Regions from separate parts of the Brevundimonas sp. FV2ps16 genome, predicted to be linked through region 2. Evidence: predicted binding sites of a transcription regulator. Region 2 holds the regulator's gene; the other holds the start of a gene.
What was found. The regulator HrcA, encoded in region 2, represses chaperone genes, less so after heat shock. The targets are predictions, from matches to a motif close to GTTAGCANTCNNNNNNNNNGANTGCTAAC.
Positions count from the first base shown of each region.

Region 1: the regulator HrcA is predicted to act here: its motif matches at 1,895-1,923, upstream of groES (co-chaperone GroES).

Region 1 is NZ_CM178728.1:990,614-1,005,406, reverse strand. It holds gene groL (chaperonin GroEL) at 1-1,426, opposite strand, end outside; gene groES (co-chaperone GroES) at 1,535-1,822, opposite strand; gene ACW170_RS04740 (hypothetical protein) at 2,126-2,563, shown strand; gene zigA (zinc metallochaperone GTPase ZigA) at 2,614-3,834, opposite strand; gene ACW170_RS04730 (DUF1826 domain-containing protein) at 3,931-4,476, shown strand; gene pgi (glucose-6-phosphate isomerase) at 4,503-6,110, opposite strand; gene ACW170_RS04720 (hypothetical protein) at 6,222-6,698, shown strand; gene ACW170_RS04715 (glycosyltransferase family 2 protein) at 6,703-7,443, opposite strand; gene ACW170_RS04710 (ArnT family glycosyltransferase) at 7,520-9,214, shown strand; gene ACW170_RS04705 (hydroxymethylglutaryl-CoA lyase) at 9,211-10,125, shown strand; gene ACW170_RS04700 (hypothetical protein) at 10,217-10,639, shown strand; gene ACW170_RS04695 (hypothetical protein) at 10,854-11,213, opposite strand; gene phaR (polyhydroxyalkanoate synthesis repressor PhaR) at 11,210-11,839, opposite strand; gene trhA (PAQR family membrane homeostasis protein TrhA) at 11,927-12,640, opposite strand; gene ACW170_RS04680 (acetyl-CoA C-acetyltransferase) at 12,797-13,972, shown strand; gene ACW170_RS04675 (M20/M25/M40 family metallo-hydrolase) at 14,139-14,793, opposite strand, start outside.
Region 2 is NZ_CM178728.1:900,066-914,858, forward strand. It holds gene ACW170_RS04250 (prolyl-tRNA synthetase associated domain-containing protein) at 33-557, opposite strand; gene ACW170_RS04255 (DUF6065 family protein) at 596-1,363, shown strand; gene rph (ribonuclease PH) at 1,389-2,114, opposite strand; gene hrcA (heat-inducible transcriptional repressor HrcA) at 2,168-3,262, shown strand; gene grpE (nucleotide exchange factor GrpE) at 3,307-3,894, shown strand; gene ACW170_RS04275 (S8 family peptidase) at 3,995-6,079, opposite strand; gene ACW170_RS04280 (dienelactone hydrolase family protein) at 6,316-7,215, opposite strand; gene purH (bifunctional phosphoribosylaminoimidazolecarboxamide formyltransferase/IMP cyclohydrolase) at 7,365-8,969, opposite strand; gene ACW170_RS04290 (hypothetical protein) at 9,053-9,397, opposite strand; gene ACW170_RS04295 (heparinase II/III family protein) at 9,394-11,247, opposite strand; gene rpe (ribulose-phosphate 3-epimerase) at 11,244-11,909, opposite strand; gene ACW170_RS04305 (RsmB/NOP family class I SAM-dependent RNA methyltransferase) at 11,957-13,294, opposite strand; gene ACW170_RS04310 (potassium transporter Kup) at 13,360-14,793, opposite strand, start outside.

The DNA of each region.
Region 1 (14,793 bases), 91 kb from region 2:
AGGCGTCGTCGTTTTCCAGAACCTTGCCGACCACGATCGAGCCTTCGACGCCGGAGTTTTCGGCGATCTGACGGATCGGAGCCTGCAGGGCGCGACGGATGATGGCGATGCCGGCGTTCTGGTCGGCGTTGTCGCCCTTGACGTCGGCCAGGATCTTGGAGGCCTTCAGCAGGGCGATGCCGCCGCCGGGAACGATGCCTTCGTCAGCCGCGGCGCGCGTGGCGTTCAGGGCGTCGTCGACGCGGTCCTTCTTTTCCTTCACTTCGACTTCGGTCGAGCCGCCGACGCGGAGAACCGCGACGCCGCCGGCCAGCTTGGCCAGACGTTCCTGCAGCTTTTCCTTGTCGTAGTCGGAGGTGGTGTCTTCGATCTGGCGCTTGATCTGGGCCACGCGGGCTTCGATGGCTTCCTTCTCGCCGACGCCTTCGACGATGGTGGTGTCATCCTTGGTGATCGAGACCTTCTTGGCCTTGCCGAGCATGTCGAGGGTGACGGTCTCGAGCTTGATGCCCAGGTCTTCCGAGATGACCTGGCCGCCCGTCAGGATGGCGATGTCTTCCAGCATGGCCTTGCGGCGATCACCGAAGCCCGGCGCCTTGACGGCGGCGACGCGCAGGCCGCCGCGCAGCTTGTTGACCACCAGGGTGGCCAGGGCTTCGCCTTCGATGTCCTCGGCGATGATCAGCAGCGGACGGCCCGACTGCACCACGGCTTCCAGGATCGGCAGCATGGCTTGCAGCGAGGTCAGCTTCTTCTCGAACAGCAGGATGAGGGGCTCTTCGAGAACAGCCTCCATCTTGTCGGCGTTGGTGATGAAGTAGGGCGACAGATAGCCGCGGTCGAACTGCATGCCTTCGACGACGTCGACGGTGGTGTCGGCGGTCTTGGCTTCTTCGACGGTGATCACGCCTTCGTTGCCGACCTTGGCCATGGCCTGGGCGATCAGCTCACCGATTTCCGAGTCGCCGTTGGCCGAGATGGTGCCGACCTGGGCGATTTCCGAGTTGTTCGAGACCGGCTTGGACTTGGCCTTGATCTCTTCCAGCACCAGGCCGACGGCCTTGTCGATGCCGCGCTTCAGATCCATCGGGTTCATGCCGGCGGCGACGGCCTTCAGGCCCTCTTGCACGATGGCCTGAGCCAGGACGGTCGCGGTGGTGGTGCCGTCGCCCGCCTTGTCGTTCGTCTTCGACGCGACTTCGCGGATCATCTGGGCGCCCATGTTCTCGAAGGCGTCTTCCAGCTCGATCTCTTTGGCGACCGACACGCCGTCCTTGGTCGAGCGCGGGGCGCCGAAGGACTTCTGGATCACGACGTTGCGGCCCTTGGGACCCAGGGTCACCTTGACGGCGTTGGCGAGAACGTTGACGCCGCGCAGCATCTTGTCGCGCGCGTCGGTGTTGAAGTGTACGATTTTAGCGGCCATGCGGGCTGCTCCTTTAAAAAGGTGAGTGGTGAATCGTGAGTCGTGATTGATGCGGTTCGTAAGGGCGCGATCACGCGCCGCTCACGAGTCACGCATCACGAGTCACGTTCAGGACAGGACGCCTAGGACGTCCGACTCTTTCATGATGATCAGGTCTTCGCCGTCGATCTTCACTTCCGTGCCCGACCACTTGCCGAACAGGATGCGGTCGCCGGCCTTCAGTTCAAGAGCATTGACCTTGCCGCTGTCGTCGCGGGCGCCGGGGCCGACGGAGACGACTTCGCCTTCCTGCGGCTTTTCCTTGGCGGTGTCGGGGATGATGATCCCGCCCTTGGTCTTGGATTCTTCTTCAACGCGCTTGACCAGCACGCGGTCGCCGAGCGGACGAAACGCCATCGGTTCTCTCCTTTTGTACCCCCGGACGGGGGCGACTTGAAAACGGTGGGCCAGCCTCCCCTCGATCACCGCTTTGGCAGCCGACCGACGAGAGTGCTAACGCGAGCGGGAGTTAGTCAGAGCCAAGGCCAGCGTCAAGGCGACCCGCCCCATCGGGCGTGCGAAACTTCCGCGACAGGTGAACCCCAAATGAACGGCCGGCTCCGGGCCTGTTCAAGCGGGGACTGGCAGAACCGTCTCAACGCTGGAGCCCGTCCACACCCGGACGCGCGAAACCCGGCCCGAAAATAAAAGGAGACGACCATGTCCAAGATGCTGAAGATCACCGCCGTCGTCGCCGCTCCGGTCGTGGCCATGACCCTGATGGCCGCCCCGGCCTCGGCCCAGTCCTACCGCGACCGTGATCGCGGGGAAGACAACTCCGCCCGCAACGCCTTGATCGGCGCCGCGGTGGGCGGCCTGGCCGGCGCCCTCTACGGCAACGGCGACGGCAGCTATATCGCCGGCGGGGCGCTGGCCGGCGCGGCCCTGGGCGCCGTGGCGTCCAATCGCGGGTCGGGCTGCGAATATTATCGCGGCGGCCAGTGCTACCGGAACCAGGGCCACTGGGAACGCGAGCACGGCATCAACAGCCGCGATCCGCGCTGGGAGCAGCGCCGCGACTATCGCGACTATCGCCGGGACCAGCGCTATGACCGTCGGGATGATCGCCGCGACTACCGCTATGACCGCCGCTGGTAAAAGGCGGGTCGGATGAAGAAGGGGCGTCCTGCGGGGCGCCCCTTTTTTTGTTACGCCGCGTCCTGGCGGGGTCCCCAGTGCGGGAAGGGATCCTCCAGCCTAGCCCAGCCCTTCGGGCCGCGCTCCATCTCGAACCGGGTCAGCAGGGCGGCGTCGAACATCGAGGTCAGCAGATCGCGGTTCATGTCCTTGCCGATCAGGACAATCTCCTGGCGGCGGTCGCCGTACGGCTGACGCCAGACCGCCTCGATCGCCTTCAGCCATTCGAGATTGTCGTCCGGCCAGCGCTCGCGCGGGGCCGAGGCCCACCACAGCCCGCCCCACTCATGCTCCGTCACCGCCCCGGCCTGGCTCCAGGAGCCGACGTAATCCATCCGGCTGGCCAGCCAGAAGAAGCCCTTGGAGCGCCAGACGCCGGGCCATTCGCGGTTGAGCAGGTCGTAGAAGCGTCGGGGGTGGAAGGGTCGCCGCGCCCTGTAGACGAAGGTGGAGACACCGTATTCCTCGGTCTCGGGCGTCACCTCGCCGCGCAGGGCCTGGGACCAGCCGGCGGCCTGTTCCGCCCGCTCCATATCGAACAGGCCCGTGCCGATGACCTGGTCCAGAGGCACGACGCCGCGCACCGCCTCGAGGATCCGGGCGCGGGGATTGAACTGGGTCATCATCGCCCTCAGCGTTCCGAGTTGCACAGCATCCAGCAGGTCGCATTTGTTCAGCACGATGACGTCGGCGAACTCGATCTGGTCGATCAGCAGATTGGCCACCGTGCGTTCGTCGTCCTCGCCCAGATGTTCACCGCGGGTCTTCAGGCTGTCGGTGGAGGGATAGTCGCGGTGGAAGTTGAAGGCGTCGACCACCGTGACCATGGTGTCGATCCGGGCCAGGTCCGACAGGCTGAAGCCGTCCTCGTCGCGGAAGTCGAAGGTGGCGGCGACCGGCATGGGTTCGGAGATCCCGGTGGATTCGATCAGCAGGCAATCGAACCGCCCCTCGCGCGCCAGCGTGCCGACCTCGATCAGCAGATCCTCGCGCAGGGTGCAGCAGATACAGCCGTTGGACATCTCCACCAGCCGTTCCTCCGTCCGCGACAGGTCCGCCCCGCCGCCGTCGCGCACCAGGGCGGCGTCGATGTTCACCTCGCTCATGTCGTTGACGATCACCGCCACCCGCAAACCGTCGCGGTTCGACAGGATGTGGTTGAGCAGGGTCGTCTTGCCGGCCCCGAGGAAGCCGGACAGGACGGTGACGGGCAGTTTCTTGAACTCGGACACGAAGGCGCTCCACGGATGCTGCGCCGAGCTTGACCACAGCCGGGCGATTGTGAGAGTTACGTTATAGTATAACATACCCGGTCAGCAAGGTTCTCCATGGCGGTCGGCGCAGTCGTCCAAGGGCTTGCGCCCACGGTCTTCACCACCCTGTTCGAGCCGCAGGTGCGGATGGCGATCTGGTCGCGGCCCAGCCCCATGCCGCCCGACGCCCCGCCCCCGGCTGATTTCACCGCCGAGTGCGACGGGCGCTGGATCGCCCTATCGGGTGCGGCGCCCGAGTGGTTTCTCCAGGATATCGAAAGATTGGCGGAGATCGTGGCGGCGATCAGCGGATGCGAGGCCTGGCGCGCGCGGTGCGAGACCGTGACCCGGCGCGCCTGTCCGCGGTTTCATCAGGACGCGGTCCCGGTGCGCCTGATCGTCGCCTATGAGGGGCCGGGGCCGGAATGGGCCTTCGCCGGAGAGATCGGCGAGGATCTGGACGGGCGCTACATCGGCACGCGACGCCGGGTCCGCACCCTTCATCCCGGCGATGTCGCCGTCATGAAGGGCACGGCGCCGGGCTGGGAGGCCTGGCCGGAGTTTCCGGTGGTTCTGCACCGCTCGCCGCCGGCCGGGAGACGATCCCCCGGCGTGTCTTGACGATCGACGCCGCGCCGGCGTGAGCCTCAGCCCATCAACCGCGTCATCAGGCCCGCCGTCGAGGGGTCCAGATCGGCGGACGGGCCGCCGGCGTGGACATCCTTCAGGATCGCCTTGGCCAGGACCTTGCCCAGTTCGACGCCCCATTGGTCGAAGCTGTTGATGTCCCAGATCACGCCCTCGACGAAGGTCTTGTGCTCATAGAGGGCCAGCAGGGCGCCGAGGGTCTCGGGCGTCAGACGGTCCATAACGATGGCGGTCGAGGGGCGGTTGCCGGTGAAGGTGCGATGGGTCGCCAGACGGGCGGCCTCTTCCTCCGACAGACCCTGGGCCAGGCCTTCCGCCTTCGCGGCTTCGGTCGTCTTGCCCAGCATCAGGGCCTGCCCCTGGGCCAGGGCGTTTGACCAGAGCGGCGATTCCGGCGCGTCGGCATGGGTTTTGGCGACGATCACGAACTCGGCCGGGACGATCTGCGGGCCCTGGTGGATCTGCTGGAAGAAGGCGTGCTGGCCGTTGGTGCCCGGCTCGCCGAACACCACCGGGCAGGTCTGGCGCGTGACGGGGGTTCCGTCGCGATGCACCCGCTTGCCGTTCGACTCCATCTCCAGCTGTTGCAGGAAGGACGGGAGGCGGCGCAGGGCGTGGGCGTAGGGCGCCACCGTCCGCGCCGGACGGTCCAGACCGTCGACGTTGAACACCTGGGCCAGGGCCAGCAGGATCGGGGCGTTCTGCTCAAGCGGGGCCGAGACGAAATGGTCATCCATTGCGGCGGCGCCCGCCAGCATGGCTTCGAACACGTCCCAGCCCAGGGCGATGCCGCACGACAGGCTGACCGCCGACCACAGCGAATAGCGGCCGCCGACCCAGTCGCGGAAGGCGAAGGTGCGGCCGCAGCCGAATTGGCCCGCCTTTTCAGGCGCGGCGGTGACCCCGATAAAGTGTTTGGTCATGCCCTCGGCCGGCAGGGCGGCGGCCAGCCAGGCCTTGGCGGCCTCGGCGTTGGCCAGGGTTTCCTGGGTGGTGAAGGTCTTGGACACGACCACGACCAAGGTGGTTTCGGGATCCAGGCCGGTCAGGGCCTCGGCCATGTCGCGCGGGTCGATATTGGCGACGAAACGCAGGTCGATGGACGGGTCCAGCGGGCGCAGGGCGTCCCAGACCACGCGCGGGCCCAGGTCCGACCCGCCGATGCCGACATGGACGATGGCCTCGAACTTGCGGCCCGTGGCCCCCGCCTCGGCGCCCGAGCGTACGGCGTCGGCATAGGTTTTCATATCGGCCCGCACGGCGTCCACCTCGGCCGAGACCGGCTCGCCCAGGGCCTTGAAGTCGGCGCCGGCGGGGGCGCGCAGGGCCGGGTGCAGCACGGCCCGGCCCTCGGTCAGGTTGACGGCCTCGCCGGCGAACAGGGCGGCGCGACGGCCCTCGACATCGCTGGCGCGGGCCAGATCGAGGCAGGCCTCGAAGGCGGCCTGGGTCCAGCTCTGTTTCGACAGGTCCAGATAGAGGCCCGCCGCCTCGACCGACATGCGGGCCAGACGGCCGGGATCGGCGGCGAACTGATCCACGATACGGGTCTTGCCGGCCGTTTCAGCAGCGGCGTCGAAGGCGGTCCAGGCGTCGTCACGGGTCATCGGTCGTCCTCTGGGGAGAGAAGGCGGGAGAGAAGAAGATAAACACTCGTTTACGGGTCGGGCGTATGCCGGTTCAACGTCCTAGCCGACGCTGAAACAGGAAGTCACTTCATGTCCTGCGGCCTTGCTCTCACAATCGCCCTGTCGATGTCCAATCCTGCAGTGGCTCTGGCGGCCGAACAGCCCCCCGCAGCGGTCGGCGCGCCTGTTTCGGTCGCCGGCGAGCCCCTGTTCGCCGACATCGTGGCTCGATCCGGCGCCTTGAAGGCCGTGGTGGACGGCTGGGCGGCGTCAAAAGCGACCGAAGACGCGGCCTTCTTCACCAGCCAGGCCTTCGTCGGCTTCAAGGCCCAGGCCGAGGCCCTGGCCGCCCTAGACCTGCAGGGTCATCTGGTCCTGAAGGAACGCGGCACGGACGGCGATCTGAAATGCATCCTACGGGGGATTTCCGAGGATATGCCGAAGAAGCTGGAAGCCGTTCAGGCGGCGGCTACGCCCGCCGAGCGCGCCACGGCCCTGTCGGAGCTGTCCTATCTGCTGAACGACAATGTCGAAGTGATCACGGCGCCGCCTCAGCCCGAGGTCTAGAAAATCAGAACTCGGAGATCGCGCCTGGACGACGCGACCGGGTCTTCAACCACATGACGCCCAGCAGGTCGGCGAAGGCGACCTTCAGCCGGCCCCAGTTGGTGTATTTCGAGCGACCCGTCTCACGGTGGCGGTGATCGACGTCGAGATACAGGTTCCGGAACCCCTCGCGGATCACCAGCGCCGGCAGATAACGGTGCAGGTGATCGAAATAGGGAAGACGCAGGAAGACCTCGCGGCGGAAAACCTTCAGGCCGCATCCGGTGTCGTCGGCGTCGTCGCCCAGAAGCCTGCGGCGAATCCGGTTGGCCCAGAGCGAGGCCTGGCGTTTGGCCTGTGAGTCCTGGCGCTTGGCGCGGCGGCCGCCGACCAGACCGACATCGGCAGGTGCGGCCAGCAGGGCGTCCACCAGGCGCGGCGCGTCGGCGGGCGGGTTCTGGCCGTCGCCGTCCATGGTCACGATCACAGAGCCTCGCGCGGCGAGAACGCCGGTGCGGACGGCGCGGCTCTGGCCGGCGTTGGCGCCGTGAGACAGGACGCGCAGGGCCGGCAGTTCGGCCTGGGCGGCCTTCAGCTCAGCCAGGGTGGCGTCCCTGGAGGCGTCGTCGACGAAGATCATCTCATACGACCGGCCGGCGAAGGCCTGGGCGATCTCGCGGGCCAGGGGCACGGCGGCGCCGGCCTCGTCATGGACGGGAACGACGACGGAAATCTCGGGCGCGGCATGGCTTGTCGGGGCGGTCATCGCCGCTCCATAGACGAGATCGCCCGCTTAGGGGAGACGGCTGACGACGGGCCGGTCGCCGTGTAAGGATCGCCGGATGAAGACTTTCGATCTGGATCGCCGCATCGCCGGCTGGAGGGGGCAGCTGCTCGCCGCCCTGCTGACGCTGGTCGCCGGCCTGCCGGGCCTGTTGCTGTTGCCGCCGCTGGACCGCGACGAGAGCCGGTTCGCCCAGGCGACGGTCCAGATGCTGGAGAGCGGCGACTATGTCGACATCCGCTTCCAGGACGAACCGCGCTGGAAAAAGCCGGTCGGCATCTACTGGCTCCAGGCCGTCGCCGTCTCGCTGACATCGGACGTCGAGGATCGCGAGATCGCCCCCTATCGGATTCCGTCCCTGCTGGGGGCCATGCTGGCCGCCTGGGCGGTGGCCTGGGCGGGGTCGGCGATGCTGGGCGCGCGCGTCGGCTTCTTCGGCGGGGCCATCATGGGGGCGACCTTCCTGCTGTCGACCGAGGCGGGCATCGCCAAGACCGACGCCATGCTGTGCGGCGCCACCACCCTGGCCATGGCGGCTCTGGCGCGGATCTATATGGCGGCCAAGGCCGGCGAACGGCCGATCCGGCCGCACAAGCTGCTGTTCTGGATCGGGATCGGCCTTTCCATCCTGATCAAGGGGCCGATCGGGCTTCTGGTCGTGGCCCTGGCCGTCATCGCCCTGTCGATCTGGGATCGCGACGTGAAATGGCTGGCCCGTCTCGGCTGGGGCTGGGGCCTGCCCCTGGTCGCCCTGATGGTCGGCCCCTGGGCCATCGCCATCACCATCGCCACCGACGGCGGCTTCTGGCGCGAGGCGATCGGCGGGGATCTGGCGCCCAAGGTGGCCGGGGCGCACGAGAGCCATTCCGGCTTCCCCGGCCTGTATCTGTTGCTGGCGCCCCTGCTCTTCTTCCCCTCGACCCTGCTGCTGCCGGCCGCGGTCTCGACGGGCTGGAGCCGCCGGGCCGAGCCGGCCATCCGCTTCCTGGTCTGCTGGCTGGTTCCCGGCTGGCTGATGTTCGAACTGGCCCCGACCAAGCTGTGGCACTACACCCTGCCGACCTTCGGCGGCCTGGCCCTGCTGGCCGCCGCCGCCCTGGCGCGGCCGATCGGCAAGGTCTCGCGCATCACCGGGGCCGTGCTGGCGATGTTCGCGGCCGTGCTGATCATCGGCATCACCGTCTATGGACTGACGGTCTATGGCACCTCGACGGCCCAGACCTGGGCGGCCCTGACCGTGGGAACCACCCTGGCGGCGGCGGCCATGGGCGCCTTCCTGCTGCTGAACCGGGCGACGGTCGCGGCCCTGGTCGCCTCGCTCGCCTTCGGGATCGTGGCCCATGGCGCCCTGGCCGGCACCATCCGTCAGCTGCGCCCCCTGGCCATCGCGCCCCAGCTGGAGAAGACGCTGGAGGCCGCCGACCTGCATCCACGCCAGGGCCGCACGCCCGGGCCGGTGGCCATCACCACCTTCCACGAGCCCAGTTTCGTCTTCCTGACCGGACGGGACACCGAGCTGACCGACGCCGAGGGCGCCGCCCGCGCCCTGGCCGAGGGCCGGCCCGCCATCGTCGAAGGGCGCGACGCCGACGCGTTCCGCGCCGCCGCCGGACGACTGGGCGTGTCGGGCCGGGCCGTCGGGGTGGTGCGGGGCTACAACTATTCGGGCGGGGACGAGATGAACCTGACCGTCTATGCGCCGCCGCCCCGGCCGACGACCGACGCCGAGGCGAGCGCGGGCGAGGCGCCGTGAGCCGGATCATCCAGATCGTTGAAGTCGGTCCCCGCGACGGGCTTCAGAATGAAAAGACGGTGCTGGACCCCGCCGTTCGCGCCGATCTGGTTCGGCGACTGGAGGCGGCGGGCGCCCGGCGGATCGAGGCCGTCTCCTTCGTCCATCCCAAATATGTGCCGCAGATGGCCGGCGCCGAGGAGGTGATGGCGGCCCTGCCGCCCGCCCCCGGCCACAGCCGCATCGGCCTGGTCCTGAACGGCAAGGGCTATGACCGGGCCCTGGCGACGGGCGTGGACGAGGTCAATGTCTCGGTCGCCGCCACCGACGGCTTCGGCCTGAAGAACCAGGGCCTGTCGGTGAAGGACCAGCTGGCCATGCTGGGAGAGATCGTCGCCCGCCGACATAATGCAGAAGCCTCGGACGGCGCGCCGTCGCTGTCGGCCATGATTTCCTGCGTCTGGGGTTGTCCGTTCGACGGCGAGGTTTCCGTGGACCAAGTCGCGGACATGGTCGGCGCCATCGCCGAACTGGGCGTCGGCGAGATCGGTCTGGCCGACACCATCGGCGCCGGCGATCCCTGGGCCGTGACGCGCAAGGTCGAGGCCGCGCGCAAGGCCGCGCCCGAGGCCACCCTGCGCCTGCACTTCCACGACACCCGAAACACGGGCCTGGCCAACGCCTATGCGGGGGTCGAGGCCGGGATCGACGTGCTGGACGCCTCGGTCGGCGGCATCGGCGGCTGCCCGTTCGCGCCCGGCGCCACGGGAAATATCGCCACCGAGGACCTGGTCTATATCCTGACGCGCGGCGGGTTCGAGACCGGCTATGATCTGGACGCCCTGATCGCCACAGCGCGCTGGATCGGCGAGACCCTGGGCCGGCCCGCGCCGTCCGCCCTCAGCCGCGCCGGCGGCTTCCCCCGCGCCTGAGGCCCGCCGTCACACCTCCGTCGTGGCGAAACGGGACAAATAGGGTTAATCAAGCTTAACAAGCGCAGCCATTGCGCCGGGGAGGACCGCCATGCTGATCGCCATACCCCTGCTTCTGATCCCGGTGATCCTGTACAATATCGTCGTGCTGTTCGGCGACTCGAGCAATGTCGGCATGGCCCAGGCCGACGCCCTATTGCGCGACCCGCTGTTCTCGATCCCCATGGCCTCGGGCGCACAATGGAATGTCGGTTCAGGCGACCTGATCCTGTTCCTGGGCCTGATCCTGCTGTTCTTCGAGCTGATCAAATCGACCTCCAGCCAGAAGGTCGCCATCGTCAATCACGCCCTGTCGATGATCCTGTTCATCGTGGTCCTGGTCGAATTCCTGCTGATCCGCGGCTTCGCCACCTCGACCTTCTTCCTGATCGTGGTGATGATCCTGCTGGATGTGCTGGCGGGCTTCATCGTCACCATCATCTCGTCCCGCAAGGATTTCGACCTCGGGAACTGACGGCCGAGGGCGGACAGCAGGCCCCATACGGCCTCAAGCCGCCCGAAGGGCGGTAGGCCCCAAGAAGTCGATAGGCCCCCTAGGAAAAGGCCGTGAAGATCAGGGCCACGACGGCGACGTCGAAAACCTTGGCGGCGAGGCTGAAGGCGGCGGGCATGGGCTGGTCCGAAAAGAGGCGATCTGCCCCAGCCCCAGCAAGCCCCGTGCCGCCGCCTCAGATGTCGGTCTTGGCGGCCTTGCCGGTCGGCGGCCGACGCTCGGCTTCGCCCGAATATTCGGTCCCCAGATAGGCGGCGCGGGCCGCATCCAGCACCGGCGGACCGCCGCGCAGGCCCCGCTTCTGGCCGCGCTGTCCCATCTGCTGGGCGACGAAGGCCGCCGCGCCGGGGTCGATGGCCGCATGGACGGCAGGTCTTGCCGGGCCGGCGTCCGGCTTGAACTCGGGCTCAGGGGTCTCGCTTCGGACCAGGGCGCGCGAGGCGGCCTGCTGGGCGCGGCGTTCCCGCTCGCGCCGCTCGCCGTCTCGCCGGTCCACCCGCTCGGGGCCGCCGACCGGCTGAATCCGGTCGGTCATTTCGTCTTCGATCCGCCCGCCAGACGATCGATCTGGGCGCGCATCTCATCCATCTGGCGACGCATCTCGTCCAGGGCGTCAGGCGCAGCGGGGGCTTCTTCCTTGGCTTCAGCGCCGGCGGCCTGAGGCGTAGGCTCAGTCCGGGAATAGCCGAAGGCGGGGAACATCTGCATGGTCCGCTCGAACATGGCCATATTGGCCTTGGCCGCCTCCTCCATCAGGGTCGCGCCCGATCCCGTGCCGAAGGCGCGGCTTATCTGACTGGCGAACTGTTCCTGTTGCCGGCCGAAATTCGCCAGCGACATCTCCAGATAGGAGGGCAAGACGCCCTGCATCTGACCGCCGTAAAAACCGATCAGCTGACGCAGGAACTGCACCGGCAGCAGGGCTTCACCCCGGCTTTCTTCCTCGAAGATGATCTGGGTCAGGATCTGGCGGGTCAGGTCGTCGTTCGTCTTGGCGTCATAGACGACGAACTCGGTCCCCTCGCGCACCATGGCGGCGAGGTCCTCCAGCGTCACATAGGCGCTGGTCCGGGTGTTATAGAGCCTTCGGTTCGCGTACTTCTTGATGACGACCTGCGCGCCGTCGCCGTTCTTTCCGCCCTTTGTCTTTTCGTCAGCCACGCTTGTTCTCGCGATGTTGCAACGCGTCACTATCCTCCGTTGCGACGCGAAGCGCCAGAGGCGTAAAAGCGCAGGCCCCTGACAACCTCAGTGGCTCATCGCAGGCGCCAGAACCACGCCGACCAGCACCGCCGTCCAGTGGACCGTGGCGCCGGTGACGACGAAACCGTGCCAGATGGCGCGGCGGAAACGCACCTTGGGGCTGATGAAGACGAAGACCCCGGCCGTATAGATCAGGCCGCCCAGCACCAGCAGGCCCAGGGCGATCGGGTGAACCGTCTCCACCATCGGCTTCAGGGCGGCGACCGCCAGCCAGCCGAACACCACATAGACGCCGCTCCAGAACTTGTCGGAAATGCGCGGCGCGAACAGCTTCACCCCTGCGCCGACGAAGGCCAGGGTCCAGATCAGGGCGGTGAAGCCGACCGACCAGCCGCCTTCGAACCTCTGGGTCGTGAAGGGGGTGTAGCTGCCGGCGATCATCAGGAAGATGGCGGCCTCGTCGAGCCGGCGCAGCACGGGCCGCGCGGCGCAGGGCCTGGTCCAGTTGTAAATGGTGGAGGCGGTCAGCATGCCGACCAGGCACAGGGCGTAGATGGCCGTGGCCAGCACCCCGCCGATCCCGGTGTAGACGCCGGCCAGCCCCGCCAGAATAACGCCGCCGACCGCCGCCAGCATCAGGCCGACGACATGGACCCAGAGGTCGGCCAGGCGTTCGGCGCGCGTCTGGTAATGCTCGATCATGTCCAGCTCGTCCGGCGTGCAGACGTGGGTGACAAGGCGTTTCAGCGTTCGCAGCATGGCCAATCAAATCCAGGATCGTCCGTATCGTTCCGCCAGAATGGGCCATCAGGGTGACGAATGACTGAATCCACGCCGATGTTTTTCGTCCGCAGGTGACGAAGCCGCAGGGATGCGGCAAAACGGCAACGAAATATTCTGCAGAGAGTGAAATCCATGACCGACGTCGTCATCGTCTCCGCCGCCCGCACGCCCGTCGGGTCCTTCCTCGGCGCCCTGTCGGCGCTGCCGGCCTCGAAGCTGGGCGAGATCGCCATCACGGCGGCGCTGGGACGCGCTGGCGTATCCGGGGATGAAGTGGACGAGGTGATCCTGGGCCACGTGCTTCAGGCCGCCGCCGGCCAGGGCCCGGCGCGCCAGGCCGCGATCGGCGCCGGAGTGCGACAGGCGGCGCCGGCCTGGAGCCTGAACCAGATCTGCGGCTCAGGCCTGCGGGCCGTCGCCATCGCCGCCCAGCAGATCGCCCTGGGCGATGCGAAGATCGTCGTCGCCGGCGGTCAGGAGAGCATGAGCCAGGCGCCCCACGCCCAGCAGCTGCGGGCCGGGCACAAGATGGGCGATGTCGCTTTGGTCGACACCATGGTCAAGGACGGGCTGTGGGACGCCTTCAACGGCTATCACATGGGCCAGACCGCCGAGAACATCGCCGACAAATGGGCGATCACACGCGAGGCCCAGGACGAGTTCGCCCTGGCGAGCCAGCACAAGGCCGAGGCGGCGCAGACCGCGGGACGGTTCGACGCCGAGATCGTTCCGGTCGTCATCCCCGGCAAGAAGGGCGACGTCGTCGTCGACAAGGACGAATATATCCGCCACGGCGCGACCATCGAACTGATGCAGAAGCTGCGGCCGGCCTTCGCCAAGGAGGGCAGCGTCACCGCCGCCAACGCTTCGGGCCTGAACGACGGCGCCGCCGCCCTGGTGCTGATGAGCGCCGAAGAGGCCAAGGCGCGGGGCCTTGAGCCCCTGGCCCGCATCGCCTCCTACGCCACCGCCGGGGTCGATCCGTCGATCATGGGCACGGGACCGATCCCGGCCTCGAAGAAGGCGCTGGAGAAGGCGGGCTGGACCGTTGCAGACCTGGACCTGGTCGAATCCAACGAAGCTTTCGCCGCCCAGAGCCTGTGCGTGGTCAAGGAACTGGGCCTCGACCCGGCCAAGGTCAACGTCAACGGCGGCGCCATCGCCATCGGGCACCCCATCGGCGCCTCGGGCGCCCGCATCCTGACCACGCTTCTGTTCGAGATGAAGCGGTCGGGGGCCAAGAAGGGCCTGGCCACCCTGTGCATCGGCGGCGGGATGGGCGTGGCGATGTGCGTGGAGCGGGCGTGATCTGAGCCTCTTCCTTCTCCCGTTGGGAGAAGGTGGCCGCGAAGCGGACGGATGAGGGTCGGACGGTGGGCCAGACCGCACCGCCTCCCCTCACACTTTCGCGCGAGACCGATCGCTACGCTCTCGGGCGCTCAAGCCCTCTCCCGCCGGGAGAGGGAGATTGCCGTCAGTTCGCCGGATATTCGAACGGATCCGTCGGCGTCGGCTGGGTCGGCAGCGGCATGCGCGGCAGGGGCTCGTCGCGGTTGGCGGCGTTCAGCAGGAAGCTGGCCAGGATGATGGCCGCCTGACGCATGTCCTCAGGCTTGAGGTGGTCATAGCTGTCGATGCTGGTGTGGTGCAGGCGGCTGGAATAGTCGAGCGGGTCCTGGATGAACTGATAGCCGGGGATGCCGACGGTCTGCATATAGACATGATCGGTGCCGCCGGACGGGCGCAGGGAGACGGTCGTGGCCCCCATGCTGGCGAAGGGCGCCAGCCATTCCTGGAAGATCGGCGCAGCGGCGACATTGCCCTCGGCATTGATGCCGCGAATCTTGCCCGAGCCATTGTCGATGTTGAAATAGGCGACCAGATCGCCATAGCCGGGGCGCGGTTCGACCGGCCAGCGGTTGCGCCAGGTGCGATTGTTGGGCATGGCCGCCAAGGCCGGATCGGTCGCAGGGGCGCGGGTCGCCAGATGCTGATCCACATAGGCCAGGGAGCCCAATATGCCCTGTTCCTCGCCGCTCCACAGGGCGAAGCGGATGGTGCGCTTGGGCCGGACGCCCAGGGTTTTGAGGATACGCGCCGCCTCCATGACAACCGCGCTGCCGGCCGCG
Region 2 (14,793 bases):
CAGCGTAGTTTAGATGTTCACGCGCCCCGCCTTCACCCCAGCGCCCCGAAATCCACCACCACCGGCTCGCGCCCCAGCAGCGCCAGCACCCGTCGGAACGCCGTCTGCTCCAGGGCCGTCGTCGCCGTATTGGTCAGGGGGTGGAAGTTGACGATGTCGGCGTCCCACAGGCGGCGGTCCAGGACGAAGGTCACGCGGCGGTCGGCGTCGTTGATCAGGGCCAGGGCGGTGACCGAGCCGGGGCGGACGCCCAGGGTTTCGAACATCAGGGTCTCGTTTCCGAAGGAGAGACGGCCCGAGCCCATGGCGGCGGCGGCGCGTTTCAGGTCGATGACGGTGTCCTGGCGGGCCGAGATCAGCCAGAGGCGGCCCTTGTGGTCCTTCAGGAACAGGTTCTTGGTGTGGGCGCCGGGCAGGTCGGCCTTGAGGTCCAGGCCTTCCTCGACGCGGAAGACGGCCGGGTGGTCATGGGTGGTGTGGGCGACGTCGTTCTCGGCCAGCCAGGCGGTCAGGGCGTCACGGTCGAAGGCGGGGGCATGGACGGAGTCTGGCGTCATGGTTGAGCAGTCGCGTTTGCGGCGTTAGGAACGGTTCCATGGTCGATACCGTGCAGACGCGCCCGCTGGAACTGGAATGCTATCCGATGACGGCCCGGCCGCCGGATCTCGTGCCCGGCCGCCAGTCGCGCAACTGGATGGACGCCTTCATCAGCCGCCACCCCTATCGGTGCCTGCCGCTGAACATGGCCAACACCACGGGGTGGGAGATCCTGTGCCCGTTCGGCTTCTCGGCCGAGTGGAACGGCGGGCCGCGCCAGGAAGACATCGTCATCACGCCGGATCGGCCCCAGCACGACCTGGCGCATTTCGTCACCTCGCACTTTTCGCGCGGGGTCCTGACCATGCACCCGCAGTATCTGTTCCGCACGCCGCCGGGCTGGGGGATGATGTGTTCGGGGTCGCCCAATCACCTGAAGGACGGGATCCAGCCGCTGGTCGGCCTGATCGAGACCGACTGGCTGCCCTTCCCCTTCACGATGAACTGGATCTTCACCCGGCCGGGCCGGATCAGCTTCGAGAAGGGCGAGCCCTTCTGCTTCATCAATCTGATCGAGCACAAGAAGGTCGAACAGTTCCAGCCGGTGATCCGCACCCTGGAATCCAATCCGGTGATGAAGGGCCAGTTCGAGGCCTGGAACCGCGCCCGCACCGACTTCAACCAGCGGCTGGCCGGCGGCGATCCGGACGCGGCCAAGGAGGCCTGGCAGCGCTACTACTTCAAGGGCGAGGTGCCCGAGGACCTGGGGGCGGCGCCGCCCACCCATTCGAACAAGCGCCGCCTGAAGACGCCCCGCGTCGGCTGACGCGGGTGCGAAGAGGTCGGTGCGCTTAGCGGCGCACCGCCTCCAGCGCCGCCTTTTGCAGGGCGAACAGTTCGGTGCAGCCGATCTCGGCCAGGGAGAAGAGGCGGTCGAACTCGGCGCGGGAGAAGCCGCGCTTCTCGCCGGTGGCCTGGACCTCGACGATCTGGCCTGCGCCGGTCAGGACGAAGTTGGAATCGGCTTCGGCCTCGGAATCCTCTTCGTAGTCCAGGTCCAGCACCGGCACGCCGTCGCAGACACCGCACGACACCGCCGCCACCTGGTCCAGGATCGGGTCGGACTTCAGCACGCCTTCGTCGCGCAGATAGTTGAGGGCCGAGGCCATGGCGACCCAGGCGCCGGTGATGGAGGCGGTGCGGGTGCCGCCGTCGGCCTGGATGACGTCGCAGTCCAGCACGACCTGACGCTCGCCCAGGGCCTTCAGATCGACGACGGCGCGGAGCGAGCGGCCGATCAGGCGCTGGATCTCTTGCGTCCGGCCCGACTGTTTGCCGGCGGCGGCCTCGCGGCGGCCGCGGGTGTGGGTGGCGCGGGGCAACATGCCGTATTCGGCGGTGACCCAGCCCTGGCCCTTGCCGCGCATCCAGCCGGGAATGCTTTCCTCGACCGAGGCCGTCACCAGAACCTTCGTATGGCCGAAGGTGATCAGGCACGAACCCTCGGCATAGCGGTTGACGCCGGTCTCGATGGTCACGGGACGCAGTTGATCGTCGGTGCGTTTCGAATGGCGCATTGAGATGAATCCTTGGAAGCTGAGGCGGCGGTGCTTATCCTGAAACCGTGAGCCTGTATGCCCCCAAAACCCCGCCGTTCGACGGCGCCCAGTCCTTTGCGGGGCTGGCGGGGCTGGACGCACGGGCGCGCGACATCTTCCGGCGCATCGTCGAGTCCTATCTGGAGACGGGCGAGCCGGTCGGGTCGCGGACCCTGTCGTTGGGCGGGATCGCCCTGTCGCCGGCTTCGATCCGCAATACGATGCAGGACCTGACCCTGGCGGGGCTGCTGGCCGCGCCGCATACCTCGGCGGGGCGGATCCCGACCCATGCGGGCCTGCGCCTGTTCGTCGACGGCCTGCTGGAGATCGGCGACCTGACCCAGGAGGAGCGGCGCGAGATCGACGGGCGGCTGGCCGGGCGGGGGCGGAATTTCGAATCCGCCCTCGACGAAGCGTCGAACCTGTTGTCCGGCCTGGCGGGGGGCGCGGGCGTGGTGTCCAGCCCGGTGCGCGAATCCGGGGTCAAACATGTGGAGTTCGTGGCCCTGGGCGGGGATCAGGCCCTGGCGGTCATCGTCGCCGACGACGGCACCGTCGAGAACCGGATCATGACCCTGGCGGCCGGGGTCACGCCCTCGACCCTGGTCGAGGCGTCCAACTTCCTCAACGCCCGCCTGCGCGGCCGGCCCTTCGCCGACGCCAAGCGCGAGATGACCCAGGAGCTGGAGATCGCGCGGCGCGAACTGGACCAGACCGCCGCCCGCCTGGTCGAGGACGGGTTCGCCGCCTGGTCCGGCGGTCCGGACCGCGAGCGCGCCCTGATCGTGCGGGGCCGCGCCAACCTGTTGCAGGACGGCGAAGGCCTGGCGGATCTGGAGCGGGTGCGGGTCCTGTTCGACGATCTGGAGCAGAAGGAACAGCTGATCGGCTTGCTGGACGGGGTGGACGCGGCCCAGGGGGTGCGAATTTTCATCGGCGCCGAAACGCGGTTGTTTTCACTTTCGGGTTCCGCCGTGATCGCTGCGCCCTATATGAGCGGCCGACAGCGGGTTCTGGGCGCCATCGGCGTCATAGGGCCCGCAAGGTTGAACTACGCCCGTGTCATTCCGTTGGTGGACTATACCGCCCGGGTGCTGGGCCGGATGCTGGACGGGAACGACAAGTGAGCGACAAGCCCCTTAACGACGAATTCAACGAACTGGACGCCGACATGGCGGAAGCCAACGCCGAACACGGCCTGGACGCCGATCCCTCGGACAATCTGGCGCCGCTGGACGCCGTCATCGCCGAGCGCGACGAGTGGAAGGACCGCGCCCTGCGCGTCGCCGCCGAGATGGAGAACCTGAAGCGCCGCGCCGAGACGCAGCAGAACGACGCCCGCGCCTTCGCCATCCAGCGCTTCGCCAAGGACCTGCTGGGCGTGGCCGACAATCTGGAACGCGCCCTGATGGCGGCGCCCAAGGACACCGACGGCCCGACCGTCGCCCTGGTGACCGGTCTGGAAATGACCCAGAAGGCCCTGCTGCAGGCGTTCGAGACCAATGGGCTGAAGCGGGTCGCGCCCGAGGCCGGCGAGGCCTTCAACCCCCATCTGCACCAGGCCATGATCGAACAGCCGTCGGACACGGTTCCGGGCGGCGCCGTGCTGCAAACCATGCAGTCCGGCTTCGAACTGTTCGGCCGCACCATCCGCCCGGCCATGGTCGTGGTGGCGGCCAAGGGGTCGGGCGCGCAGGCCGCCAATCCCTATGGCGCGGCGCCCGAGGCCGAGACTCATGCCTTCGACGGCAAGGCCTGATGTCAGGACGTGAGTGGTGATTGGTGACGGGTGAATAGTGAGCTGCGGTGTCTCCGCAAGCCGCTCACCCCTCGCTACCACTCACGATTCACCAGCCCCCTCAGAACTGACGCCGCCACCCGCCGATCAGGGCGAACTCGGGCGCAGCGTCGGCGACGTGGCGCGGTTCGCGGCTGGCGACGGCCTGGAGCGACAGGCTTGAGCCGTCCCACAGCCGACGCTCGCCGCCCAGGATGAAGTCGATCTGACGCCCGCTGGGCGCCGCCGAGAAGCTACGGCGGGAATAGGTCAGGGGGTCGAAATATTCGACCGGGACATCGGCCAGCCAGGCCGAGAAGGTCCCGCGCTCGATCCGCAGCGGCTGTGACACGGTGAAGCTGATCCGGTCGCACAGGGCGGTGCAGCCGGTCAGCAGGGCCAGCCGCCAGTTGGAGCTGATCGCCGCCCCGTCCGTCGTCAGGAAACGGCCTTCGGTCTCGGTCGAACCGAGGCCGGCCTCGCCGATCAGGGCCAGGCCGGGCCGCAGGGTCCAGTCGCCGCCGACCGCATAGAAGCTTGTCCGCGACGGCAGGGCGAAGTCCGATCCGCCCGGCAGGAAGGCGCCGAGCGGCCCCAGACGCTCGTCCAGGGCGCCCAGGCTGAGCGACAGACCGCCGTCGGCGCCGCGCCAGGCCAGGGTGGCGCGGCTATAGGTCGAGGCCTCTTCCTCGACCCGGCGCAGGGGCATGCGGCGGTCGCCGCCGCCGCTCTCGGCCGCCAGGGTGAGGGCGCCGAACCGCACGGCGCCGCGCACGGCGTGATCGACCTGGGCCAGGGCGGCGAAGCCGTCGCCGGCCGCGCCGTCGAACGGCGAGGACGCGCCGCCGCGGCCCTGCCAGGTGGCGAAGCTCAGCCGGCCCATCTCCAGGCCCAGCATGGCCTCCTGCCGGGGCTCGTCGCCCAGCCAGGGGGCGTCGGTCAGGTCATAGCGCGGGGCGATGGGCTCGGGCGTCGCGATCGGCTGGGAGGCGGTCAGGTTCAGCCGGCCGCCGTTGGGCAGGGCCAACTGCGTGGTCGCCGTGCGGCTGGGTTCGAACGGGGCGGCCTGGTACGAGCGGCTGGGCGCCGTCGGATAGGCTGCACCCAGCTGGACCGCGAACATCCGGTCATAGCCGTCGAACAGGACGGTCCCCAGGGCGGTCTGGCGCGAGAAGGCGTCGCCGAAGGCGGGGCCGACGAAACTGCCCGGCTCGGTCTCGGCGACGATGGAGGCGCCGTTCGCCATCGGCACAGAGGTTGCGCCGGCCGGTCGGAAGGCGTTGGCCAGGTCCAGCAGGCCCCGACCATAGACGATGTCGGTCCCTGGGTCCCCGGCGTCGCGCGCCGTGTCGATCAGAATAGCCAGGGCCTGGCGCGCCGACAGATTGGGGAAGGCGTCCATCAGCAGGGCCAGGGCGCCCGAGACATGGGGCGCCGAGAAGGAGGTGCCGGAGATGTTCCAGCAACTCGTCCCATCGCAGCCGGTGATGATTTCCTCGCCCGGCGCCGAGATATAGGCGGCGGCCGTCACCCCTGCGCGGTTCGAGAAGCTCGACATAAGATTCTTATCGCCGTGCGAACCCACGGCGATGACGCCGCCGGCGAAGCGGGGATCCACCGCATATTGGGCCGGCCAGCCGGGGTTGGCCTCGCCGTCATTGCCCGACGAGGCGACGATGACGGCGCCGGAATCGACCGCGCGCAGCAGGGCCGCCTCGAAGGCGGAACCGAACCGTCCGTCGCCGCCCAGGGACATGTTTATGATCTTGACCCCGTTGGCCACGGCGAAGTCGAGAGCCCGAACCAGATCCGAGCTGTTGAAACAGACGTCGTCGTCCTCATCCTCGCACTCCGAAATGTCGGCGCGGATCGACAGTATGGTCGATTCATAGGCGACCCCGACCGAGCCCAGGCCGTTGAAATTCGAGGCGATCACGCCGGACACTAGAGTCCCGTGGCTGTCGTCGGCGACATAGGGGGTATTGCGGCCCACGACGACGTCGGTCGAGGCGCTGGAAATACGGCCGACCAGATCCGCTTGGCTGTTGCTGACGCCGGAATCGACCACGGCGACGGTGACGCCGCTCCCGGTGGCGCCGGCCTGCCAGCCGACCTCGGCCTTCATATTGGCCACGCCATAGTTCCGCAGATATTCGCTCGACGTCACCGAGGGCGGCGGCGGCGGGGGTGGCGGGGGAGGTGGAGGCGGCGGAGGCGGTGGAGGAGGCGGCACGACCGGCGTCACGGATCCGCCCCCGCCGCCGCCTCCCCCGCCGCCACAGGCCGCAAGGGGAAGGAACAACAGGCCTGCACCCAGCAGAATCGCCCTACGCCACCGAGAATTCGCCACCTTCAACCCTCCACGACACACAGCCCGCCGCAGTGTGTCACATCAGTAGCAGTTCAACTTCTTAAAGATTTGTCGAAGACCGCGAGCAGTTTGGCCCAGCCGTCCTTGGCGTCGGCCTCGGCGTAGCTGGCGCGATAGTCGGCGTGGAAGCCGTGGGGCGCGTCGGGATAGACGATGATCTGGCTGCCGGTCTGGCCCGCGCGGGCCAGGGCCTCGCGCATACGCTCGACGCTGACCAGGGGAATGCCCTGGTCCTGGCCGCCGTACAGGCCCAGCACCGGCGCCTTCAGGTCGTCGGCCAGATCGACCGGCCAGGGCTGGCCGGACGAGACCTGGACAGGGGTCGCGTCGGGGGCGGGCGCCAGTCGACCGTACCAGGCCACGCCGGCGCCGATGACGGCGAACCGCGCCGCCGCCTGCCACACCACCTTGCCGCCCCAGCAGAAGCCGGTGATCCCGACCTTGCCGTCGCGCGCCCACAGCTGCTGGCTGGCCCATTCCAGGGTGGCCGACAGATCGCCCATCACCTGTTCGTAGTTCGCCGCCCCGACGATCTGCATGATCCGGCCCATGTCGGACAGGGGCGCCGGATCCTCGACCCGGTTGAAGAAGGCGGGGGCGATCGCGGCATAGCCCTGTTTGGCCAGGCGACGGCAGATGTCCTTGATATAGGCGTGAACGCCGAAGATTTCGGACACCACCACCACGACCGGGAAAGGCCCCTCGCCCGCCGGCCGCGCCACATAGGCGGGCAGTTCGAACCCGTCGGGGGCCGGATAGGTCACCTCGGCCGTCTCCAGCCCGGCCGCGTCGGTGGTGATCGGCTGGGCCTCCTTGGCCAGGGCCGCGACCGCATAGCCGGAGAAGAGCAGGCCCCCCAGGGCGCCCACCGCCCGGCGGCTGAGCTTTAGATCTTCGGCGGTCTGGCCTTCGGGGCGGATCAGGGTGGTCATGGGACGGCTCCAGAAACGGGGGAGCCGCAGACCATCACGCCCTTGTTTCAGCGTCCAGTCACGAACGCGAGGACGTCAACACAGGGAAGAAGGGCGCTCAAGCAGCGAGACGCCGCGCGTCGAGCGGTAGCGCCCTTCTTCTCCAAGCATCAGTGCCGGAAGACCCGCACCCCGGTGAAGGCCATGGCGATGCCCTTCTCGTCCGCGGCGGCGATGACCTCGGCGTCGCGCATCGAGCCGCCAGGCTGGATCACCGCCGTGGCGCCGGCCGCGACCGCTTCCAGCAGGCCGTCGGCGAAGGGGAAGAAGGCTTCCGAGGCGCAGGCCGACCCCTCAGCCAGGGACTGGGTCAGACCCTTGGCTTCTCCGGCTTCCTTGGCGCGGATGGCGGCGATCCGGGCGCTGTCGCGGCGGTTCATCTGGCCGGCGCCGATGCCGGCGGTCTGGCCGTCCTTGGCGTAGACGATGGCGTTGGACTTGACGTGTTTGGCCACGGTGAAGGCGAACAGCATGTCCTGGATTTCGGTCGGGGTCGGCTGGCGCTTGGTGACGATCTTCAGGTCCGACGGCTTGATCAGCGACCGGTCGCGGCTCTGGACCAGGAAGCCGCCGGCGACCGAGCGGAACACTTCGCCCGGCCCGTGCGGGTCCGGCAGGCCGTCCGTGATCAGCAGACGCAGGTTCTTCTTGGCGGCGAAGACTTCCTTGGCTTCATCATCGGCGCCCGGCGCGATGACCACTTCGGTGAAGATGCCGGTGATGGCGCGGGCGTCGTCGCCGTTCAGCGGCCGGTTGACCGCGATCACGCCGCCAAAAGCGGAGACGGCGTCGCATTCCAGCGCGCGGGCGTAGGCTTCCGACAGGTCCTTGCCCACGGCCACGCCGCAGGGGTTGGCGTGTTTGACGATGACCACGGCGGGCTGTTCGAACTCGGCCACCAGCTCATAGGCGGCGTCGGCGTCGGCGATATTGTTGTAGCCCAGCTCCTTGCCCTGGACCTGGGTCGCATGGGCCACGCCGGGACGGGCCTCGCCGGTGCGGTAGAAGGCGCCGGTCTGATGCGGGTTTTCGCCGTAGCGCAGGGTCTGGGCCAGGGAACCGGCGATCGACTTGCGGGCCGGGGCGACGTCCTCGACCTGCTGGGCGAACCAGCCGGAGACGGCGGCGTCATAGGCGGCGGTGCGGGCGAAGGCGCGGGCGGCCAGCCGCTTGCGCAGGGCCAGGTCGGTCGAGCCTTCCGCCTTCAGCGCCTCAAGGATCAGGCCGATGCTCTCGCCGTCGACGGCGACGGCGACATAGCCGTGGTTCTTGGAGCCCGAGCGGATCATGGCCGGACCGCCGATGTCGATATTCTCGACCGCCGCCTCGAACGATCCGCCCGCAGCAACAGTGGATTCGAACGGATAGAGATCGATCCAGACGATATCGATGGCGCCGATGCCGTGGTCGGTCATGGCCTGGGCGTGGTCGGCCGCGTCACGCACGCCCAGCAGGCCGCCGTGGACGACGGGGTGCAGGGTCTTGACCCGGCCGTCCATCATCTCTGGGAAGCCGGTCAGATCGGCCACGTCCTTGACCGGCAGGCCCAGTTTGCCGATCGCCGCCTTTGTGCCCCCGGTCGAGACCAGTTCGACGCCCAGATCGTTCAGAGTGCGGGCGACGTCTTCCAGCCCGGCCTTGTCGGACAGGGAGATCAGGGCGCGTTGCGGCTTGACCCGGTCGGGGGCGGGCGGGAAGTCGGGAGCGGCGGGCATGAAGCGGCGTCCGTAAAGGCTGGGGGAGGATGGCGCGGCGTCTAGCACCGGGGCGCTTGTGCGTCACCCCGTATGCGGACGGATCAGAGCAGGCCGAACCAGCGAAGCGCGTTGAGGACCAGTCCGAGCGTGATCAGGGGACCGAAGACCCGAAAAGTGTGACGGGTGCATCGCTCGGGAAAGAAGGTGTCATAGGGACCGTCCGGCCGGGCGCCGTAGCGGACGGCGACGGCGGTCAGGGGACACTTCAGGCCGCAGCCGACGAAGATCACGACCTCAATGGCCACCAGGGCGAGGGCGACGTGAAGCCAGGCGCCGCTTTGGCCTGAGATCCCCGCATAGAGGACGGCGAAACAGGCCGCCGACATGACGATATAGATGGCCGTATGCAGACCGCGCACGATCCACAGGCGGCCGGCGTCGGTCACGTCGGATCGCCGCTCGCGCCCGCCGGGCTCAGCTTCCAGCGGATCCGGCTCTCGCTGTCGGTGCGGGCCGAGCCGCGCACCACGATCTGCAGCGAGCGGCGGGTCAGGCCGGCGTCGATATGGACGCTGGGCTCGATGGCCACATCGGGACCGTCGGTGCGGAACCACCAGCCCCGGCCAGAGGCGCCGCGCAGCAGGATCGAGCGGCGGTCGCGCGCCAGCGAGGCCTGGACCCCCGGCTCCAGATGGAAGCGGATGGCGTAGGGGGCCGCGATCTGGCGGATCATCTCCTTGCGGCCCGGCGTCGGGAACAGTTTTTCCTCGGCGCGCAGTTCGTCCATCCGCTGGTCCAGATAGAGGCGGCGCTGGTGGTTCAGGCCGAAGGCCTCGTTCCAGCCATCATGTTCCATGTCCAGCCAGACCGCGCCGTCGCCGTCGCGTTGATCGGTGGTGACATGGATCGGCGGGCCGACCAGGCGCGGGCCCAGCAGTTCGCCCTTCCAGCCGCCCAGGGGCTCGTTCAGCGACCGCTCGCCCAGGGTCAGGGTCGAATGGCCGGGCGTCAGCCGCAAGGCCTGACGATCCGTCGAAGCCGGGGTCCAGCCCGAGCCGGTGATCAGACGATCCTTGCCGCAGACGATCTCCAGCGCCATCGGCTGGGCGCAGGCCGACGCCCCCCAGGCGCCCGCCGCGGGCGCAGCGGCGTCGGCGAGGATGGTCAGCAGCGGACTGGCGATCCGGGTCAGGCCGGCGACGGCGCCGAAGGGCGGATGCTCGGGCTCAGCCTTGGTGCGGGCGGTGGCGGCCTCGTCATGGGCGCGGGCGGCGGCGACGCGGGCGACGGTGGACGGGCCTCCGCCCTGGAAGCTGGCCAGACGGCCGTCCGGCAGGGTCAGCAGGCGCAGACCCTCGGTCAGGCGGGCGATGGCGCCGGTCACGGCCTCGGGCGTCGGCTCGGACAACTGGGCCAGGGCGTCGTCGAGGGTCAGAAGGTCGAGCAGCAGCTCCAGCCCGGCTTCCGGACTGCGCGAGGCGTGGCCGCCGTCGGGCTGGACGGTGGTTTTCAGCGCGCCCGCCAAGCCGGCGAGGGCGCGACGGCGCAGGCCTTGGCCCGGCGCGCCGGCCAGGACGCAGCCGCCGATGGCCGCCGCCGTCAGCCGTTCGGCGCGGGAGGCCAGGCCGCCGGGCGGGCGCAGCAGCTGTCGGGTCTGGCGCGCCAGACTGTCGGCCAGCCTCAGCCGCTCGGCCTCGGTCGCCACCGCGCCCATCTTGCGGGCGGCGCAGGCCAGGTTGATCACCCGACGCGGCAGGATTTCGGGACCCCAGGCGAAAGGCGACCAGCGGGCGAAGGTGTCGGTCCAGGCCAGGGTCAGACGCAGGGCTTCGCGCGCGCCCCGCTCGCCCTGGGCCATCAGGGCCGGGAGCCAGCTGAAGGCGTGCAGTTCGACGGCGAAGGGCCGCGACGGGCTGGGGCGGTTCCAGGGATCGGCCGGGGGCTCGACCTCCATCGAGGCGCCCGCCAGGATGAAACGGCCGACCAGCAGATTCTTGCCCGGCGCCGGATCGTGCGGCCGGAAGTCGCGCGGCGTGGCCGCAAAGGCCGTGACCTTGCCCCCGCCCAGCACCGGGCTGAGCGTCAGGCCATAGCCCGGCAGGCCGTACAGTTCGATCCACAGCTGGCGGGTCAGGATCCGCCCGGCGATGGCCGGCCACAGGCCGGGGCCGGTCTCGGTCGCCCCTGAACGGACAGGCGTACGGACCGGGGCGCCGGCCAGGCCGGGGATCTGGCCGGAGGCGACGTCGGGCGTCGCGTCCTGGCTACGCGGACTGAAGGGACCGATCGGGCTCACGCGGCGGCCGGCACGGCCTTCAGGGCGGCGATATTGGTCGCATAATCACCCTTGAACACGAAGGAGCCGGCCACAAGGGCGTCGGCCCCGGCGGCGACGCAGGCCGCCGCATTAGCCGAGGTCACGCCGCCGTCTACCTGAAGATGGGCCGCCGATCCGGCGCGGTCCAGAATGGCGCGGGCGCCGGCGATCTTGCGCAACGAACTGTCGATGAATTTCTGTCCGCCGAAGCCGGGATTGACCGACATGATCAGCACCAGGTCCACCAGATCCACGACCTCTTCCAGGATCGACAGAGGCGTGGCCGGATTGAACACCACCCCGGCCTTAGCGCCCAGTTGGCGGATGCGGCCCAGGGTGCGGTGCAGGTGCGGCCCGCTTTCGGGATGGACGGTCAGCAGGTCGGCCCCGGCGTCGCGATAGGCCTCCAGCCACGGATCGACCGGCGCGACCATCAGGTGGACGTCGAACGGCAGGCTGGTGTGCGGCCGGATCGCCTTCACGATGTCCGGACCCAGGGTGATGTTCGGCACGAAATGGCCGTCCATGACATCGACATGGATCCAGTCGGCGCCCGCCGCTTCCAGCGCGCGGACCTCTTCACCCAGCCGCGCGAAATCGCTGGCGAGGATGGACGGGCAGATCAGGGGGGTAGAAGCCATGGCCCCTCGGATAGGACGGCTTGCCCGCTGGGGCAAGGCGCTGGACGTCAGGAAACCCGTTCCAGCTTGGCGGCGAAGAAGCCGTCGAGGCCGCCGTGTTCGGCCCACATGGAGGGCAGGATGCGCAGCCAGCCTTCGGGCGTCAGGGCTTCTGGCGGAGCGCCCAGGGCGGCGGGATCGGCCGCGACGGTGCGGAAGCCCGGGTTGCGGCGCAGGAAGGCGATCACCTGGGTCTCGCCCTCCTCGCGCTCCAAGGAACAGGTGCAATAGACCATCCGGCCGCCCGGCTTGACCCGTTCGGCGGCGACGTCGAGCAGCCGGTGCTGGACGTCGGCCAGTTTGGCGACCTCCGCGGGCTTGGTGGCGCGCAGGACTTCCGGATTGCGGCGGAAGGTGCCGGTGGCGGTGCAGGGCGCGTCCAGCAGGACGGCGTCGAAGCTGCGGTCGTCGTCCCAGTCCTCGGCCGGGACGGCGATCACCTCGGCGGTCAGGCCGGTGCGCTCCAGGTTCTGGCTCAGGCGTTTCAAGCGCGGGGCCGAGCGGTCGAGCGCGACCACCGAGGCGCCGGCGGCGGCCAGTTGCAGGGTCTTGCCGCCGGGGGCGGCGCACATGTCCAGGGCGGTCTCGCCGGGCTTGACGCCCAGCAGACGGCCGGGGACGGCGGCGGCGGCGTCCTGCACCCACCAGTCGCCGTCGTCGAAACCGGGCCAGGTCGCGACGTCGCCGCGGCGGCCGGTGCGGACGGTGCCGCCCTCAAGCGCCTCGCCCTCGACGGCGGCGGCCACGGCGGCGGGATCGACGCCAGGCTTCAGGCTGAGGTCGGTGGCCGGCTCTTCGCGCGCGGCCAGGGCCAGGCCGGTCAGGGCGGCCTCGCCATAGGTCGCCTTCCAGCGGGCGGCGATCCAGTCGGGCAGGTTGCTCTCGGCCGTGGTCAGGCCGGGGCCCTCGCGGCCCACGCCGCGCAGCACGGCGTTGACCAGGTTCTTGTACGGACGGGTCTTGGGATCGCGCTCGGCCAGTTTCACGGCGGTGGAGACGGCGGCGAAGGCGGGCGTCTCCAGCACCAGGGTCTGGGCCAGGGCGATGCGCATCAGGGTGCGGACGGCCTCGGGCGGCGACTTCTGCAAACGTCGGTTCAGGATCTGGTCGATCTCGCCCAGGCGACGCAGGGCCGCCATGGCCACGGCGCGGGCGAAGGCGCGGTCGACGGGCTCAAGCGCGCGGGCGGCAGGCTGGGACAGGGCCTCGTCCAGACCGTTGCGCTTCTCGAGCGCCGCGTTCAGCAGAATGCCGGCGACCACGCGGGCCTCGACGCCAATGTCGTCCTGCGACGGAGCTTGCGCCACCTCGACCGAAGCCGGGCGCGGCCGGCCCTTGGTGGCCATGCGGCGACCGCGCGCCTGTGAGCTGTGACCGCCGCCCCGACCTTCAGAACCGCGCCCGTCGGAACTCATACGGCCACCTGCGCGCCCAGCTCGACCACACGGCCGGGCGGGATATGGAAGAAGTCGGTCGGGTTGGCGGCGTTGCGCATCAGGAAGATGAACAGCCGGTCCTGCCACAGGGGCATGCCCTGGCGCGCCGACGGGATCAGCGAGCGACGGCCCAGGAAGAAGCTGGTCGACATGATGTCGAACTTCAGCCCCTGTTTGCGGCACAGGCCCAGGGCCCGGGGCACATTCGGCGTCTCCATGAAGCCATAGGTGATGGTCAGCTTCTTGAAGTCGTCGTTGATCGGTTCCATCCGCACCCGGTCGGCTTCCTTGACGCGCGGCCGCTCGGAGGTGCGCACGGTCAGGATGACGTTCTTCTCGTGCAACACCTTGTTATGCTTGAGATTGTGCATCAGGGCGACCGGCGCCACGTCAGGATCGCTGGTCAGGAAGATGGCCGTGCCGGGCGCACGGTGCGGCGGCCGGGCCTGAAGCATCTCGATCAGGTCGTTCAGCGGCAGACTGTCCTTGCGCGTCTTGGTCGTCAGGATCTGTGTGCCGCGCACCCAGGTCCACATGACCAGCACCAGACAGGCGCCAAGCACCAGCGGCATCCAGGCGCCGTCCGGGATCTTCAGCAGGTTGGAGGTCAGGAAGACGCTGTCGATGAAGGCGAACGGAATAAGGGTTCCCGCCACCGCCCACATCGGCCATTTCCAGCCCTTGGTGATGACCGAATAGCTCATCAGCGTATTGACCAGCATGGTCCCCGTCACCGCCACCCCATAGGCCGCGGTCAGGTTATGCGAGCTCTGGAACACGACCAGCAGCACCAGGACCCCGACCATCAGGAAGGTATTGACCGCCGGCACGAAGATCTGGCCGGCCTGGGTCTCGGAGGTGTTTCGAATGTCGATACGCGGCAGCAGGCCCAGCTGGACCGCCTGTTGCGTGACCGAGAAGGCGCCGGTGATCACGGCCTGCGAGGCGATGACGGTGGCGGCCGTGGCCAGGATCAGCATGGGCCAATAGGCGAACTCCGGCACCATGTTCCAGAACGGGTTCTCGGCGGAGCCGGGATTGTCGAGGATCAGGGCGCCCTGGCCCAGATAGTTCAGCGTCAGGCAGGGCAGGACGAAGGCCAGCCAGCCCATGCGGATCGGCGCCTTTCCGAAATGGCCCATGTCCGCATACAGGGCCTCGGCCCCCGTCACGGCCAGAAAGACGCTGCCCAGGATGACGAAACCGAGAAAGCCGTCGTTGATCAGCAGCATGACGCCATAATGAGGCGACAGGGCGCGCATGATGCTGATGTCGTCGAAGATATGGTAGAGGCCCAGCGCCCCCAGGCACAGGAACCAGACCGCGGTGATCGGGCCGAAATATTTGGCCAGGCTGGCCGTGCCGCGCGACTGAACCATGAACAGGGCGATCAGGATGCCCGCCGAGAT